Regions from separate parts of the Telluria sp. Soil_C_11 genome, predicted to be linked through region 3. Evidence: predicted binding sites of a transcription regulator. Region 3 holds the regulator's gene; each other region holds the start of a gene.

Region 1 (5,492 bases), on a different contig from region 3:
TCATCGGCGTGGGCGAAAAGCTGGAGGACCTGCAACCCTTCAGCGCCGACGAGTTCGCCGAGGCGCTGCTGGGGTAAGGCCAGATGATCGAATTCCAGTCCGTCTCGAAAAAATATTCCGCCGACGCGCTTGCCTTGAATGACGTGTCGTTCAACATCGCCAAGGGCGAGCTGGTCTACCTGGCCGGCCCGTCCGGCGCCGGCAAGTCGACCCTGCTGAAGATGATCGCCGCGGTCGAGCGTCCGACCAGCGGCCGGGTGGTCGTCAACGGCCACGACATCGGCAGGATCAAGCGGGCCGGCGTGCCTTTCCTGCGCCGTAACCTGGGCGTGATTTTCCAGCAGCAGCGCCTGCTGAACGACCGCTCGATCCTGGCCAACGTGATGCTGCCGCTGATCGTCACCGGCGCCGCCAAGGGCCAGGCCGAGCAGCGCGCCAGGGCCGCGCTCGACAAGGTCGGGCTGCTGGACCGCGCCAGCGCGCTGCCGCTGGAACTGTCCGGCGGCGAGCAGCAGCGCGCGGCGATCGCGCGCGCGATCGTCAACCGTCCGCAGATCATCCTGGCCGACGAGCCCACCGCGAACCTCGACCGCGCCGCGGCCGACCGCGTGATCGACGCCCTGCGCGCCTTCAATTCCGTCGGCGTGACCTGCATGATCTCGACCCACGACGAGCAGATCCTGGACTCGGGCGCGCGCGTGATCCGCCTCGAGCACGGCCAGCTGGTGGAGGGCGCCGTATGAACATCTGGTTCCGCCAACACCGCTTCGCCCTCGGCGCCGCCTTCGCGCAGGTGCGCAAGGCGCCGGGCAGCTTCCTGTTCAACGTGCTGGTCGTGGCGGTGGCGCTGGCCCTGCCCTTCGCCGGCGTGACCCTGCTCGACAACGTGCGCCCGATGTCGGAACAGCTCTCGGTCGATCCCGAGATCAGCCTGTTCATGAAGACGGATGCCCCGCGCGAGCAGGCGCAGGCGCTGGCGCCGCAGCTGCGCCAGATCCTCGCTTCCAGCCGAGCCAAGGTCAGCTTCGTGCCGCGCGAGCAGGCGCTCGACAGCCTGAAGACCAAAAGCGGCCTGGGCGACGTCATCGAGACCCTGGGCGACAATCCCCTGCCCGACAGCTATGTGATGAAGCTGGAAGGCTTTACCAGCCGCGCCGACGCCGCCCGCGTGGACGGCATCGCCGAGCAGATGCGCGCCTTGCCGGGCGTGGATTCGGTGCAGGTCGATTCGGCCTGGGTGAAGCGCCTGGCGGCCCTGCTGGGCGTACTGCGCCTGGTGCTGCTGCTGCTGGCGATCACGCTCGGCGTGGTCGTGATCGCGGTGGTGTTCAACACTATCCGCCTGCAGGTGCTGACCCAGCGCGACGAGATCGCCGTCTCCAAGCTGCTGGGCGCGACCGACAACTTCATCCACCGCCCGTTCTACTACACCGGTGCCCTGCTCGGCCTGTGCGCCGGCGCGGTGGCGCTGGGGGCGGTTTCGCTGGCATTGCATCCGCTGAATGCGGCCATTGCCGAGTTCGCGCGCCTGTATGCGTCGGAATTCCAGCTGTCGGCGTTGCCGCCGCTGGGCCTCGCCGGCCTGCTGGCCATCAGCGCCGGGCTCGGGCTGGTGGGGGCGATGCTGTCGGTGCAGCGGCACCTGGCGCGCCTCAACTGATTGATCTTTCGTTAACCCGTCCGCCGCTGGCCAGAGAAATCGGAGCCGGCGGCGGGGTTTACGCCTACAAGAGTAGGTGCGCCACCTCACAGACCTCGCAGCATACGAGGCATAACCTGTCTTCTACCTAATTCAATTAGTACCAGCGTCACGTTTGACCCCTATCAACTGTACCGCTTGTACCTGCTCTACAGTTGAATCAAGCCGGAAATTCGATTCCTTAGAGCAATACTTTGGCAGGACTTAAGGGCGTCGTCAGGGATATGGTGGCGGCTAGCACTCACCTCAAGAGAGTGCTAATATTACGTTTGACTATGACGTAAGTGGCTCCTTGAAGCACACGTTCCGCATCCCGTAACAAGCCGTAAAAATTGCGCCTTCGGGGCTTTTTTTCGGTCACATTGACGATGCAGCACAGATTATTCTACGAGGGAAAATGACTATGTCCGCACAATCCGCATTGGTTCCTGTTGGCAGCCGTGCTCTGGGACTGGGTTTCACCGGCAATCTCGGCAATATCGACGCCTATATCTCGGCCGTCAACCGTCTGCCGATGCTGTCCCACGAGGAAGAGGTATCGCTGGCAAAGCGGCTGCGGGACAACAATGACCTGGATGCCGCACAGAAACTGGTGATGTCGCACCTGCGCCTGGTGGTGTCGATCGCGCGCGGCTACCTCGGCTATGGCCTGCCGCACGCCGACCTGATCCAGGAAGGCAATATCGGCCTGATGAAGGCAGTCAAGCGTTTCGACCCGAACCAGGGCGTGCGCCTGGTGTCCTATGCCATGCACTGGATCAAGGCCGAGATGCACGAATACATCCTGAAGAACTGGCGCCTGGTAAAGGTCGCGACGACCAAGGCCCAGCGCAAGCTGTTCTTCAACCTGCGCAGCAACAAGACCGGCCTGGACGCGATGTCGCCGCAACAGGTCGACGACCTGGCCAAGATGCTCGACGTGAAGCGCGAAGAAGTGATCGAGATGGAAACCCGCCTGTCGGGCCGCGACATCGCGCTGGAAGCGCCGACCGACGACGAAGACGACAAGTTCTCGCCGATCGCCTACCTGTCCTCGGACCAGCAGGAACCGACCAAGGTGCTGGAAGCGAACGACACGGTGCGCCTGCAGTCGGAAGGCCTGGAAACGGCCCTGGGCAAGCTGGACCCGCGTTCGCGCCGCATCGTGGAAGCACGCTGGCTGGCCAACGACGACGGCTCGGGCGCGACCCTGCACACGCTGGCCGAGGAATTCGGCGTGTCGGCCGAGCGCATCCGCCAGATCGAAACGGCGGCGCTGAAAAAGATGAAGACCGCGCTGGCGGCCTACGTCTAAGCGATCTCCGCTTGAAAAGCAAAGGCACCTTCGGGTGCCTTTTGTTTTGCCCCAAACCGGGGTCAGACTCCCGATTTTGGAAATAGCGCAGAAGATATTGCCAAAATTCGGAGTCTGACCCCGGTTTGAGCGAAGTTGACGTTAGGTCAGCTTTTCCTTGAAGAAGGCGACCGTCCGGCTCCAGGCCAGCCTGGCGGCTGCCTCGTCGTAGCGCGGCGTGGTGTCGTTGTTGAAGCCGTGCTCGGCGCCGGCGTAGACGAAGTGCTGGTAGTTCACCTTGTTGGCCTGCAGCGCGGCTTCGTAGGCGGGCCAGCCTGCCAGGATGCGCTCGTCCTTGCCGGCATCGTGGATCAGCAGTGGCGCGCGGATGCGGGCGACCTCGCCTGGCGCCGGCTGCGAACCATAGAAAGGCACGGCCGCCGCCAGTTCCGGCAGTTGCGTGGCCAGGTAGTTGGCGATGCCGCCACCCCAGCAGAAGCCGACCACGCCGATCTTTCCCGTTCCCTGGGGCAGCGCGGCGAGGCCATGGGCCGCGGCGATGAAGTCGGCGCGGGTCTTGCCTTGCTCCAGCTTCGCAAACAGCGCACGCGCCTTGTCCTCATCGCCGGGATAGCCGCCCAGCGGATATAGCGCGTCCGGCGCGTAGGCGATGAAGCCCTCCAGCGCGAGGCGGCGCGCGATGTCTTCGATATGCGGATTCAGGCCGCGGTTCTCGTGCACGACCAGGATCGCCGGCAGCTTGCCCTTGGCGTTGGACGGCATGGCCAGGTAGCCGCGCACCGTGCCGTAGCCCTGCGGCGAGGGGAACTCCTGGTAGCTCGTCTTGAGGCGCGCATCGGCGGGACCCACCAGCGGCGCCGCGAACGATGGCGACAGTTGCGCCAGCAGGGTGGCCGCGGTGACGCCGCCCGCCGCGTAGCGCCCTGCCCGCAAGAGGAAATCGCGGCGCGACAGGCGCCCATGCACATAACCATCGAACAGTTTCAGCACTTCCGGATCGAAATCTGCGGCGGTCAAACGCTTCATGCTTGTCTCCCTTGTCATATTCCAGATATCGTACACCCGGAACGGCCCCGTTGCGCCGTCGACGAAAGGAACTCCGATGCTGAAAAACGCCGCCATCGCCGCCCTGCTGCTGGGCGCCTGCCTGCAGGCTGCCGCGCAGCCCCAACCGGCGAGCGACTACAACCGCGGGGTGGATGCCTACCGCACCAAGGATTACGCGGCGGCGCGCCGGCACTGGCAGAAGGCCGTCGAACAGGGGGATATCGATGCGCACAACAACCTCGGCTACCTGCTCTACAACGGCCTTGGCGGCGAGCAGGATCCGGCCCGCGCGGTATCGCTCTGGCAGCAGGCTTCCATGAAGGGCCAGCGGGAATCGCAATGGCACCTGGGGTATGCGTACGAGTCGGGTAAAGGCGTCGCGCGCGACGACGTCGCCGCCTATGTCTGGTTCCGCTGCTCGGACGCGTCCTTCCCTACCATTCCGCCGGTCGACGACGGCGAGGCCGGCATGGCGAAAGACCTGACGGCATCCATCGCGCGCACGCTGGCCAGGATCCCGGAGGCGCGGCGCAAACAGGCCGATGAGCTGGCCCAGCGCTATATCGACAGTTTTTCGGCCGGCCGCACCAAGGATTGAAGTGACGCTCAGTCCTTGTCCCGGCGCCGCAGCAGCGACAGGATCACGAACGCGAACACGGCGCTCACCACCGCCGTCGTCTCCCGTCCCATGCCGGCCGCGACCCCGATGGCGGCCGTCAGCCACACGCTGGCCGCCGTGGTCAGGCCCTTGATATCGTTCCGTTCGCGCAGCTTGAGGATGGCGCCGGCGCCGAGGAAGCCGATCCCCGCCGTCACGCCCTGCAGCACGCGCGACAGGTCCTCGATCTTCATCCCCGCCTGTAGCGGGATCAGGATGAACAGCGCCGAGCCGAGCGCCACCAGCATGTGGGTGCGCTGCCCCGCCGACGCGCCGACCGACTCGCGTTCATAGCCCAGCAGGCCGCCGAGCAGCATCGCGACGATCAGGCGCACGACCACGCGCGTGATGTCGTCGGCATTGCCCAGGTCCGAAAATTCCTCCCGTATCGTCAGCCAGCTTTGTTCCCACCACATACCGTCCTCCATGCGCATTGCCGTGCATGATGCCAGCCGGGCCGGATCGGCGACGCACGCCGGCTTGCTCGGTGCAGCCGGCTCAGTGCAGCCTGACCTTGGCCGCCACCGTCGCCTCGTCGCCGACCTGGATCGCGGCATCGTCGAAGCCCGGCGGCCCGAACCGGCTGGCGGCGTCGCGGCTGAAGCCGTAGCTCTCCCTGGGAATGCCGAGCAGGTTGCGGTCCAGTTCACCGTTCTCGTTTGCGTCCTGGTAGACCAGCACGGCCCAGCTTCCCTTCGGCACGCCCGGCACCGCGATCACGTTCTCGCCGTCGCGGGCCGGCGCCGACGCGGTGTAGGCGCACTGCTTCAGGAAGCGCTCCCTGTCGCAGACGG
Region 2 (5,492 bases), on a different contig from region 3:
GATACATTCCGCGAATAGATCGGTCCAATTTCGCGAGAAATGCATATCACATGAGCCTGGAACTCCGCCAGCTGCGTTACTTCGTCACCGTCGCTGAAGAGCTGCACTTCGGCCGGGCGGCGGCGCGGCTGCATATGACACAGCCGCCGCTGTCGCAGGCGATCGCGGCGCTGGAAGAGCTGCTGGGGGCGCCGCTGTTCGTGCGTAACCGCCGCACCGTCGAGCTGGCCCCGGCCGGCGCCGCCCTGCTGCCCGAAGCCCGGCGCATGCTGATGGAAGCGGATGCGCTGCCGGAACTGGCGCGCCGCGCGGCCGCCGGCGAGGCGGGCCGGCTCTCGCTGGCCTTCGTCACCTCCTGCGACTACAGCGTGCTGCCGGCCTTCCTGCGCCGCTACAGCGAACGTTATCCGGGCGTCCACCTGAACCTGCTGGAAGCGACCTCCGACGTGCAGTTTGATGCGCTGCTGCGCGGGCGCATCGACGCCGGCCTCCTGATTCCGCCGCTGCCGGACAAGGCGCTCGATGAGCTCGACTACATGAAGGTGCTCGAAGAACCATTGATTCTGTGCGCGCCGGCCGGCCTCGCCAGTCCCACGGAGGGCCCGGTGCGCCTGCCGGACCTGCCGCGCCTGCCGCTGATCATCTTCCCGCGCGAGATCTCTCCGGCCCTGCACGACGCCATCCTGTCCTGCTTCCGCGCGGCCGGCATCACCCCCGTCATCGGCCAGCTGGCGATCCAGATGCAGACCATCGTCAGCCTGGTGTCCGGCGGCATGGGCCTGGCACTTGTGCCACAATCCGTCTCCAACCTGATGCGGCCCGGCGTAGAATACCGTGCCCTCGCGGACCCGACCCCGCTGGTCGAGACCGGCATCGCCTGGCGCCGCGACAACGCGTCGCCCGTGCTGAAGGGTTTTCTGGAACTACTGAGGAATCACTGACCATGCTCGTCCATCCGAACCCGGATCCCGTCGCCTTCCATATCGGCCCCCTGGCCATCCACTGGTACGGCATCATGTACGTGCTCGCCTTCGCCCTCTTCATCATGCTCGGGCGCGTGCGCATCAAGACCCAGCCGCACATCCAGGCCCAGGGCTGGACGAAAGAGGACCTGGACGACATGCTGTTCTACGGGATGCTCGGGGTGGTGATCGGCGGGCGCCTGGGCGAAGTGCTGTTCTACCAGCCGGCCCACTACTTCGCGAACCCGATCGAGATCTTCAAGACCTGGGAAGGCGGCATGTCCTACCACGGCGGCTTCATCGGCGTGCTGCTGGCGATGGCGCTGTGGGCCAGGAAGCGCAAGCGCAACCTGCTCGACGTGTACGACTTCATCGCGCCGATGGTGCCGATCGGCTATGCCTGCGGCCGCCTGGGCAATTTCATCAACCACGAGCTGCCCGGCCGGCTGGCCGATCCCTCGCTGCCCTGGGCCATGAAGTGGCCAGGCATCGAAGACCACCTGGTCCATCCGTCGCCGCTGTACCAGATGCTGGTCGATGGCGTGCTGGTGTTCGTCATCATGTGGATCTTCGCCAGGAAGCCGCGTCCGCGCCTCGCGGTCGGCGCCCTCTACACGCTGCTGTACGGCTGCGCCCGTTTCTTCACCGAGTACTTCCGCGTGCCGGACTGGGAAACCCACGTGCTGGGCATGCCGATCACCTCCGGCCAGGTGCTGTCGCTGCCGATGATCGTGGCCGGCCTGCTGATGCTGGGATGGGCCTATTCCGGCAACGGCAAGCGCGCCGTGCACGCCTGAAACGTTAAGTACAGCACTGCAAGGGGATGGCGATGCCCGTATCGTCATCCCATGAGCAAAGCGTTTTCACCGAAAAAGATGTATGCGATGCAGCGCATGTCGATCGCCTTGCGGCGGGCCGCCGCGGCCCGGCCCTTCGGCGCGGCCACGGACCAGGCCTTGCGCTGGGCCGCGGCATGGGGCATGTACGCCGGCATTCGCACCCCGCACACGCGCCTGCGCCTGCGGCGCGATACCCTGGTGGGCGTGACCTGACAGGGCTCAGGCGGCCAGCGCCGCTTCGTCCACGCCCGCCAGTTCCAGGATCCGCTGCCACTGTCCCGGCGTGACCGGAGACACCGACAGCCGGCTGCCCTTCTGCAGTAACACCATCTCCTCGAGTTCCGGCACGCCGCGCAGTTCCGTCAGCGGAAGGTAGCGGCCCTGGGCCAGCGCCTGCACATCGACCGAGATCCAGCGCGGATTCTCCGGCGTCGCCTTCGGATCGAAGTACTTGCCGCCGTCCTCGAACTGCGACGCATCGGGATACGGCGTGCTGGCGACCCGCGCGAAGCCCGCCACGCCCGGCACCGCGCAGCTGGAGTGGTAGAACAGGATTCCGTCGCCAGGCTGCATCTGGTCGCGCATGAAGTTGCGGGCCTGGTAGTTGCGCACCCCGAACCACGCCACCGTTTTATCGGGCGCCTGCAGGACGTCGTCGAAACTGACTTCATCGGGTTCGGATTTCATCAACCAGTAGCGCATGCGCCGGACTCCCAAGACAGAAACACGAAATAAAAAGCGGTTGCGCACCGAAGTGTCGCAACCGCCCGTGAATATAGCCCCGCCTGTGCCGTTTTTGCCGGCATCCCGAACCAGAAGGCTCAAGGTGGTCGCAGTCAGCTCGATTTCGGGTTCGTCAGACTAGTGACGATCGCGCCCACCAAACATGTCCCGCAACCTATGCGAAAGAATGGTTCAAGGAATATATGACAAATCTCGAACACCGCAGGGTAGACGGCAGTTTACTACGATGAACTGCCATGTCAAACGAATTTGCCCTCAGAGCAGATTTTCCTGCGGAGACAGGGCCTGATCCAACACCGAGTGCATCGCCTCCAGTTTCTGCTTGACTTCCAGCATGGACTGGTCGCCGAGCGGGCCTTGCGGCGACTTCACCGACAGGAATTCGGCCGCCACCGACAGCGCGGCCATGACGGCGATGCGATCGGTGCCCTTGACCTTGCCCGAGTCGCGCAGCGCGCACATCTTGCTGTCCAGGTAGTGGACCGCTTCGCGCAGCGTGTGCTGCTCGCCTTCCCGGCAGGCCAGGCGATAGGACTGGCCCATGATAAGCACGTCAAGGTAGATCATCGGGCGGCCTCGGCGTCGTCAGGGGTGGTGCCATCGGCGGTGTCGGCCTCGTCGGGGCTCGCGTCGGCAGGTTCCAGCTGGGCCAGCATCGCTTCGACGCGTTGCTGGGCCTGCAGCAGCCGGTGCTTGAAATCGACGTTCTCCGCGCTCAGCAGGGCGTTCGCCTGGCGCAGCAGATAGTTCTCGCTGCGCAGCGACTGGGTCAGCTGGGCGAGACGGTCGATTTTATCGGACAGTTCTTGGAATTCGGAAATCATCCGTAACTATAGGACCGGGATCGATTTTTCGTCAACACATGCCGTGCCGTGCGCGGGTTTCAGGAAATGAATGGTAGGCTTCTGCCCTTGTGCATTCGCCAATCCCTGTCATTCCGCATGCATGGGAACGACCAGTCATGACCCCCGCATATTGCGACAGACCGAACAATCCGGTTGCGACTTCTCAAAAAGTCTGTCAATTCACGAACACAAGCGGCTTGAAATGGGAAATTATCGTCCCTATAATTAGCACTCGTTAGTGAGGAGTGCTAACAGCTCCTCGCCCGCCGCCGAATCCGGGGCGGTTTTCAAACGAACAGTCAATCAACACACAAAGGAGTTTTGCATGAACCTTCGCCCATTGCACGATCGCGTGATCGTGAAGCGTCTCGACCAGGAAACCAAGACTGCGTCCGGCCTGATCATCCCCGATGCAGCGGCCGAGAAACCGGACCAGGGTGAGATTCTCGCCGTGGGCAACGGCAAAGTGCAAGAAAACGGCAACGTCCGTCCGCTGGAAGTGAAAGTCGGCGACCGCGTGCTGTTCGGCAAGTACTCGGGCCAGACCGTCAAGGTCAACGGCGAGGAACTGCTGGTCATGCGCGAAGAAGACATCATGGCCGTCGTGGCCCAGTAATTTAGTCCAACACCAAAAAATCGCGGAAAACCGTAGCGAGCATCGCAGACCGACAGTGCGACGCGCAGCAGGTTTTACGGGATTTTTACTTCCTGAATACGGAGAATCAAGAAATGGCAGCTAAAGACGTAATTTTCGGCGATGTGGCACGCGCCAAGATGGTCGAGGGTGTGAACATCCTGGCCAATGCAGTCAAAGTTACCCTGGGCCCGAAAGGCCGCAACGTGGTGCTGGACCGTTCGTTCGGCGCCCCGACCGTCACCAAGGACGGCGTCTCGGTCGCGAAAGAGATCGAGCTGAAGGACAAGCTCATGAACATGGGCGCGCAGATGGTGAAGGAAGTCGCTTCGAAGACCAGCGACAACGCCGGTGACGGCACCACCACCGCGACCGTGCTGGCGCAAGCCATCGTACGCGAAGGCATGAAGTTCGTTGCCGCCGGCATGAACCCGATGGACCTGAAGCGCGGCATCGACAAGGCCGTCGCCGCCACCGTCGAAGAACTGAAGAAGATCGCCAAGCCGACCACCACCTCGAAAGAGATCGCCCAGGTCGGCACCATCTCGGCCAACTCGGATTCGTCCGTTGGCGAGCGCATCGCCGAAGCGATGGAAAAAGTCGGCAAGGAAGGCGTGATCACCGTCGAAGACGGCAAGTCGCTGCAGGATGAGCTGGACATCGTCGAAGGCATGCAGTTCGACCGCGGCTACCTGTCGCCGTACTTCATCAACAACCCGGACAAGCAGGTTGCCGTTCACGAGAACCCGTTCGTCCTGCTGTGCGACAAGAAGATCTCGAACATCCGTGACCTGCTGCCGGTGCTGGAGCAAGTCGCCAAGGCCGGCCGTCCGCTGGTGATCGTCGCCGAAGACATCGAAGGCGAAGCCCTGGCGACCCTGGTGGTCAACAACATCCGTGGCATCCTGAAGACCGTCGCCGTCAAGGCCCCGGGCTTCGGCGACCGCCGCAAGGCCATGCTGGAAGACATCGCCATCCTGACCGGTGGCCAGGTCATCGCCGAAGAAGTCGGCCTGACCCTGGAAAAGGTCACCCTGAACGAACTGGGCCAGGCCAAGCGCATCGAAGTCGGCAAGGAAAACACCATCATCATCGATGGCGCCGGCGCCGCTGAAGCGATCGAAGCCCGCGTCAAGATGATCCGCGTCCAGATCGAAGAAGCGACCTCGGACTACGACCGTGAGAAGCTGCAAGAGCGCGTGGCCAAGCTGGCCGGCGGCGTTGCCGTGATCCGCGTCGGTGCCGCTACCGAAGTCGAGATGAAAGAGAAGAAAGCACGCGTGGAAGACGCGCTGCACGCTACCCGCGCTGCCGTGGAAGAAGGCATCGTCCCGGGCGGCGGCGTGGCCCTGCTGCGCGCCCGCGCTGCCCTGCAGGTCAAGGGCGACAACCCGGACCAGGAAGCCGGCATCAAGATCGTCCTGCGCGCCATGGAAGAGCCGCTGCGCATGATCGTCCAGAACGCCGG
Region 3 (5,492 bases):
TCACCTTGACCGGATAGGTCTCGTTGCCGCCGCCGCCGCAAGACGCCAGAGCCAGGGATGCAGCCAGGGCCAGGGCCGGGCGCGCGAAGTGGAACTTCATACTCTATTCTCCAGATTATTGGCAGGTGACCACTGGCGTGGTGCTCGGGCCGGTCGCGGTCATGGTGCCGCTGCCGCCGTTGATGGTGCAGGTCTGGTTGGTCGGGCTGCTGAGCACGGCAATGCCATAGGGGCCGTCTTCAGGGATCTGCGCCATCGGCACCGACACCTGCGCACCGGCGGTCGCCGGCGGCGTCACCGTCTGGCGATCCGAGCCGTTCACCAGCACCAGGCCGGTGCCGTTCAGGCCATTTACCGTGACCGACAGCGGGTGGGTCTTGATCTTGCAGAACACCGACGGCACCGTGGTATAGACGGTGTAGTAGTTGGCGCGCGCCTTGCCGTTGGTGACCGTGCAGGACTCGACGTTCGACGGCACGGTCTTGGTGACGATGTTGAATTCGTCGTCGGTCGACAGGTATTTTTTGAACACGATGCTGCCGGCGCCGGCCGGCACCGCGATTTCCTCGCCGTTGCCTTCGTTACGCAAGGTCAGGCCATCCTTGGTCACGCCGCCGGCGATCGAGACGGTCAGGGCCAGGTCGCCGCTGCCGCCACCGCAGGCGGACAGGCCAAGCGCGCATGCCAGCACAGCGCCGGCATACAGGGTAGAACTCTTCATAGAATCTCCGTTGGACGGGATGGCGCACGGAAGACCCGGCGGCACCGCTGAGTAGAATATTGCCCGACATTTTAGAGCATTTGCCAAGCCGCAGCCTCATTTGCCTTTGTATCACGGTGTAACGACGCGTTTGCGTTGATTTTCACGGCCGGCCTCGCTATGCTTGAATGGCCCCCCTTTCATTCCCAAGCATGACAACGACCCGACGCGAGTGGCCCAAGGCCATCCTGTTCGACCTCGACGATACGCTGTGGCCGATCGCCCCGGTGATCCTGCAGGCCGAAGAGACCCTGTTCGCCTGGCTGCGCGAGAACGCGCCGCGCGTCGCCCAGAAGTTCACGATCGACGGCCTGCGCCAGGCGCGCCTGGAGCTGCTGGCGCGGCAGCCGGAATTCCAGCTCGACCTGGGCAAACTGCGCCGCGCCGGCCTGCTCGAGGCCTTCCAGCAGGCTGGCGAGGATCCCGCCAAGGTCGAGCTGGCGATGGCGGAATTCTTTGCCGCGCGCAACGCCGTGGTGCCTTTCGACGACGTGGTGCCGGGCCTGCTGCGCCTGAAGGGGAGGGTGGCGCTCGGCGCGATCACGAACGGCAACGCCGACCTGCGCGCGATCGGCCTGGACCACCATTTCCAGGCCTGGGTATCTGCGCCCCAGCTGGGCGTGGCCAAGCCGGACCCGGCGATCTTCCGGGCCGGCTGCAAGGCGCTCGACGTGGCGCCCTGGGACGCCGTGTACGTGGGCGACGACGTGCTGCTCGACGTGCAGGGCGCCCAGGAGATCGGCATGCGCGGGGTGTGGATGAACCGGAACGGCAGCAACAAGCATGTCGAGCACGGGGTCGTGCCGGACGCGATCGTACGCGACTTCGACGAGCTGCTGGACTGGCTCAAGCGCGATCACGGCTGACGGCATGGCTGACGGCACACATGACTGCACACGCGGCTGGCGAACAGGCATAATGTGAGCATGCAACTCGATAACCGTGCACAAACCCTGCTGAAAGCCCTGGTCGAGCGCTACATCGCCGACGGCCAGCCGGTCGGCTCACGTGCGCTGTCGAAGATTTCCGGCCTCGACCTGTCGCCCGCCACGATCCGCAACATCATGGCCGACCTCGAGGAAATGGGCTATGTTGCCAGCCCGCACACCTCGGCCGGCCGGATCCCGACGCCGCGCGGCTACCGCATCTTCGTCGACACCCTGCTCACCGTGCGGCAAATCGACGAGAACGCCGTCGAAGCCGGCATGCGCCTGCCCGCCCACCAGCCGCAGAAGGTGCTCGCCAATGCGGCCCAGATGCTGTCCTCGCTGTCGCAGTTCGCCGGCGTGGTGCAGAGCCCGCGCCGCGAGTCGGCGTTCCAGCAGATCGAATTCCTGCGCCTGTCGGAAAAGCGCATCCTGCTGGTCATCGTCGACCCGCGCGGCGACGTCCAGAACCGCCTGCTGCTGACCGACGTCGACTACAGCCCCTCCGAGCTGACCCAGTCGGCCAACTACCTGAACCAGAATTTCGCCGGCCTGTCCTTCGACCAGGTGCGCGCGCGCCTGACCGGCGAGCTGCGCCAGCTGCGCGAGGACATGGGGCGCCTGATGCAGGCCGCGGTCGAAGCCGGCAGCGAAGCGCTGCAGGACGCCGACGACATGGTCATCGCCGGCGAGCGCAACCTGCTGTCGGTGGCCGACCTGTCCTCGAATATGAGCTCGCTGCGCCAGATGTTCGAGATGTTCGAGCAGAAGACCGGCCTGATGCAGCTGCTGGACGTTTCCAGCAAGGCCGGCGGCGTGCAGATCTTCATCGGCGGCGAATCCAAGCTGGTGCCGATGGACGAGATGAGCGTGGTCACCGCGCCCTACGAGGTGAACGGCAAGATCGTCGGCACCCTGGGCGTGATCGGCCCGACCCGCATGGCCTACGAGCGCGTGATCCCGATCGTCGACATCACCGCCAAGCTGCTGTCGAACGCGCTCAGCAACCCCTGAGATTCCTGCGGTTTCTTACAGTGTCGGCCGAAGCGCCTGCCGGATATAGTCGGTGCATTGCGCCGTGCGCGCCATCCGCCAAGGAATTGCCGTGATCCGATTCAGACGTTCCCACTTGCTCGCCGCCATCGTCCTGGTCTGCTGCGCGGCTGTCCGGACCGAAGCGCCGGCCCAGGACGGCCGCATCGCCGTCGGCGCCTGGCAGGTGCAGATGTCGGAGCAGGGCAGCGGGCGCTACACCGTGATCTTCGAATCCGGTTTCGGCACCGGCCTGGGCGCCTGGCGCAAGGTCGCGCCGGAGGTGGCGAAGTCGGCGCACGTCCTCACCTATTCGCGCGCCGGCCACGGCACCTCGGACCCGCGCCCGGAGCCGCGCACCATCCTGCAAAGCAGCCAGGAGCTCGACCAGCTGGTGCTTGCCGCGAAGCTGAAGCCGCCCTTTATCCTGGTCGGCCATTCCTACGGCGGCTTGCTGGCGCGCGCCTTCGCGGTGCGCCATCCGGACTGGGTGGCCGGCATGGTGCTGGTCGACCCCACCGACGAACGCTTCACCCCGGCGCTGCGCAGGCTCGACGCCAGGCGGGCGGGCGATGACGACCGGCAGTTCGCCGCCATCGTGCCGGCCAGGTTCCAGCCCGAGCTGCAGCAGCTGCAGCCGGTGCTCGACGCGGGCAAGCTGCCGGCGCCGCTGGACGGCAGGCTGCCGGACGTGCCGGTGGTGGTCCTGACCTCGGTGCGGCAGGTGGAGAAGCCGGAATTCTTCCTGGAGACGACGGAGGCGGTGGCGATCAAGCGCGACCTGCACGCCGATTTCCTGCGCCAGTTCAGCGACGGCTCCCAGGTGCTGACCCTGGGGAGTGGCCATCATATCGAGCTGGATGAACCGGAGCTGGTGATCGACGCGGTCCGCAAGGTGATGGCCGCGGCCGGGAGGCGCGCGGCGCAGCAGTGAGGGTCAGTGCCGGTGCGGGCAGTCCGTCTTCTGGCAGTTGCCGTAGATGGCGAGGGCGTGCTCGGCGATCTTGAAGCCGCGCTCCAGCGCGATCTTCTGCTGGCGGATTTCGATTTCCTCGTCGTAGAACTCTTCGACGTGGCCGCAGTCCAGGCAGACCAGGTGGTCGTGGTGCGAGCCGGCGTTCAGCTCATAGATGGCCTTGCCGGTTTCAAAGTGATTGCGGTTCAGCAGGCCAGCCTGCTCGAACTGGGTCAATACGCGGTACACCGTCGCCAGGCCCACGTCCATGTTCTCGTTCAACAGGGTTTTATAGACGTCTTCCGCCGTCAGGTGCCGCACCGTACTGTTCTGGAAGATCTCCAGGATTTTCAGCCGCGGCAGCGTCGCTTTGAGGCCGCTGGCCTTCAGGTCGGTTGGGTTGTTGCTCATGTTTTGTTACTCTTAGATGGGCTGAGATGTGCGGAGTGCTTTATGATATAGCGTTTCCAGAGTCTCGCTCAATCGTTTTTAAGGTTAGATATGCGCGTCATGAATGCCGTTTTCCATCGTTCCCACGCCCGGGCAGTGCTCGTGGCCGGCCTGGCCGTCACGGCCATGGCGGTCTCCGGCTGCGCGTCCTGGCGTAACCAGACCAAGCCGGCAGCCCCGGTCAGCACCGCACCTAGCGCGGTCGCCGCCGATGCCGACAAGTCCGCGGCAATCGCGAATTCGGGCGCGCAGACCACCACCGTCACCAAGCTGCAGAAATTCCTGTGGGTGTTCTCGCCCTACCGTCCGGACATCCAGCAGGGCAACTTCGTATCCCAGGAAATGCTGAGCCAGCTGAAACTCGGCCAGACCCGCGACCAGGTCAAGTTCATCCTCGGCACCCCGCTGCTGACCGACGCCTTCCACGCCGACCGCTGGGACTATCCCTTCTACCTCGCGCGCGGCAACGGCGAGCTGACCACCAGCCGCGTCACCGTCTACTTCAAGGACAACCTGCTGGCCAGGATCGACGGCGGCAACCTGCCGACCGAGCGTGAATACATCTCGCGCCTGATCGGCATCTCGAAGTACGAAGTCAAGACCGAGCAGGAATCGCTGGACGAACTGAAGCGCAAGCGCGAAGACGCGGCCAAGCGCGGCGGGGAGTAAGACATGGACCAGCTCATTACTCCCTTGCTCATCGCCGTCGCCGGCGCCAGCGGCCGCATGGGCCGCATGCTGATCGAAACCATCGCCGCCGATCCCGGCGCGACGCTTGCCGGCGCGCTCGATCGCGAAGGCAATCCCTTCATCGGCTCGGACGCCGGCGCCTTCTCGGGCCAGCTGACGGGCGTGACGATCCGCTCAAACCTGGACCAGGGCCTGGCCGGCGCCCGGTACCTGATCGACTTCACCCGCCCGGAAGGCACGCTGCAGCACCTCGCGTACTGCGCGGAGCACGGCATCAAGATGATCGTCGGCACCACCGGTTTCGACGAGGCCGGCAAGGCCGCGATCCGCGCCGCCGCCGAAAAGACCGCGATCGTGTTTGCGCCGAACATGAGCATCGGCGTGAATGTGACCATGAAGCTGCTGGAAATGGCGGCGAAGAATTTCTCGCAGGGCTATGACATCGAGATCATCGAAGCCCACCACCGCCACAAGGTCGACGCCCCGTCCGGCACCGCGCTGAAGATGGGCGAGGTCATCGCCGACGCCCTCGGCCGCGACCTGCAGCAGTGCGCCGTCTACGGCCGCGAAGGCGTGACCGGCGAGCGCGACCCGTCGACCATCGGCTTTGCCACCGTGCGCGGCGGCGACATCGTCGGCGACCACACCGTGCTGTTCGCCGGCATCGGCGAGCGCATCG

Evidence for each region. The regulator HrcA, encoded in region 3, represses chaperone genes, less so after heat shock. The targets are predictions, from matches to a motif close to TTAGCACTCNNNNNNNNNGAGTGCTAA.
Region 1: the regulator HrcA is predicted to act here: its motif matches at 1,934-1,960, upstream of rpoH (RNA polymerase sigma factor RpoH).
Region 2: the regulator HrcA is predicted to act here: its motif matches at 3,616-3,642, upstream of groES (co-chaperone GroES).

Annotation. Positions count from the first base shown of each region.
Region 1 is NZ_JBDGIN010000003.1:301,820-307,311, forward strand. Features, by position in the region: gene ftsY (signal recognition particle-docking protein FtsY) at 1-77, shown strand, start outside; gene AC3A6M_RS06925 (cell division ATP-binding protein FtsE) at 84-743, shown strand; gene ftsX (permease-like cell division protein FtsX) at 740-1,660, shown strand; gene rpoH (RNA polymerase sigma factor RpoH) at 2,103-2,993, shown strand; gene AC3A6M_RS06940 (dienelactone hydrolase family protein) at 3,135-4,019, opposite strand; gene AC3A6M_RS06945 (tetratricopeptide repeat protein) at 4,096-4,638, shown strand; gene AC3A6M_RS06950 (MgtC/SapB family protein) at 4,647-5,114, opposite strand; gene AC3A6M_RS06955 (DUF2141 domain-containing protein) at 5,197-5,492, opposite strand, start outside.
Region 2 is NZ_JBDGIN010000001.1:248,401-253,892, forward strand. Features, by position in the region: gene AC3A6M_RS01130 (LysR family transcriptional regulator) at 51-941, shown strand; gene lgt (prolipoprotein diacylglyceryl transferase) at 944-1,759, shown strand; gene AC3A6M_RS01140 (hypothetical protein) at 1,811-2,014, shown strand; gene AC3A6M_RS01145 (EVE domain-containing protein) at 2,021-2,503, opposite strand; RNA gene ssrS (6S RNA) at 2,576-2,756, opposite strand; gene AC3A6M_RS01155 (cell division protein ZapA) at 2,801-3,112, opposite strand; gene AC3A6M_RS01160 (hypothetical protein) at 3,109-3,369, opposite strand; gene groES (co-chaperone GroES) at 3,716-4,006, shown strand; gene groL (chaperonin GroEL) at 4,120-5,492, shown strand, end outside.
Region 3 is NZ_JBDGIN010000015.1:92,423-97,914, reverse strand. Features, by position in the region: gene AC3A6M_RS20245 (hypothetical protein) at 1-100, opposite strand, end outside; gene AC3A6M_RS20240 (hypothetical protein) at 116-721, opposite strand; gene AC3A6M_RS20235 (HAD family hydrolase) at 913-1,626, shown strand; gene hrcA (heat-inducible transcriptional repressor HrcA) at 1,687-2,700, shown strand; gene AC3A6M_RS20225 (alpha/beta fold hydrolase) at 2,792-3,652, shown strand; gene fur (ferric iron uptake transcriptional regulator) at 3,656-4,084, opposite strand; gene AC3A6M_RS20215 (outer membrane protein assembly factor BamE) at 4,175-4,792, shown strand; gene dapB (4-hydroxy-tetrahydrodipicolinate reductase) at 4,808-5,492, shown strand, end outside.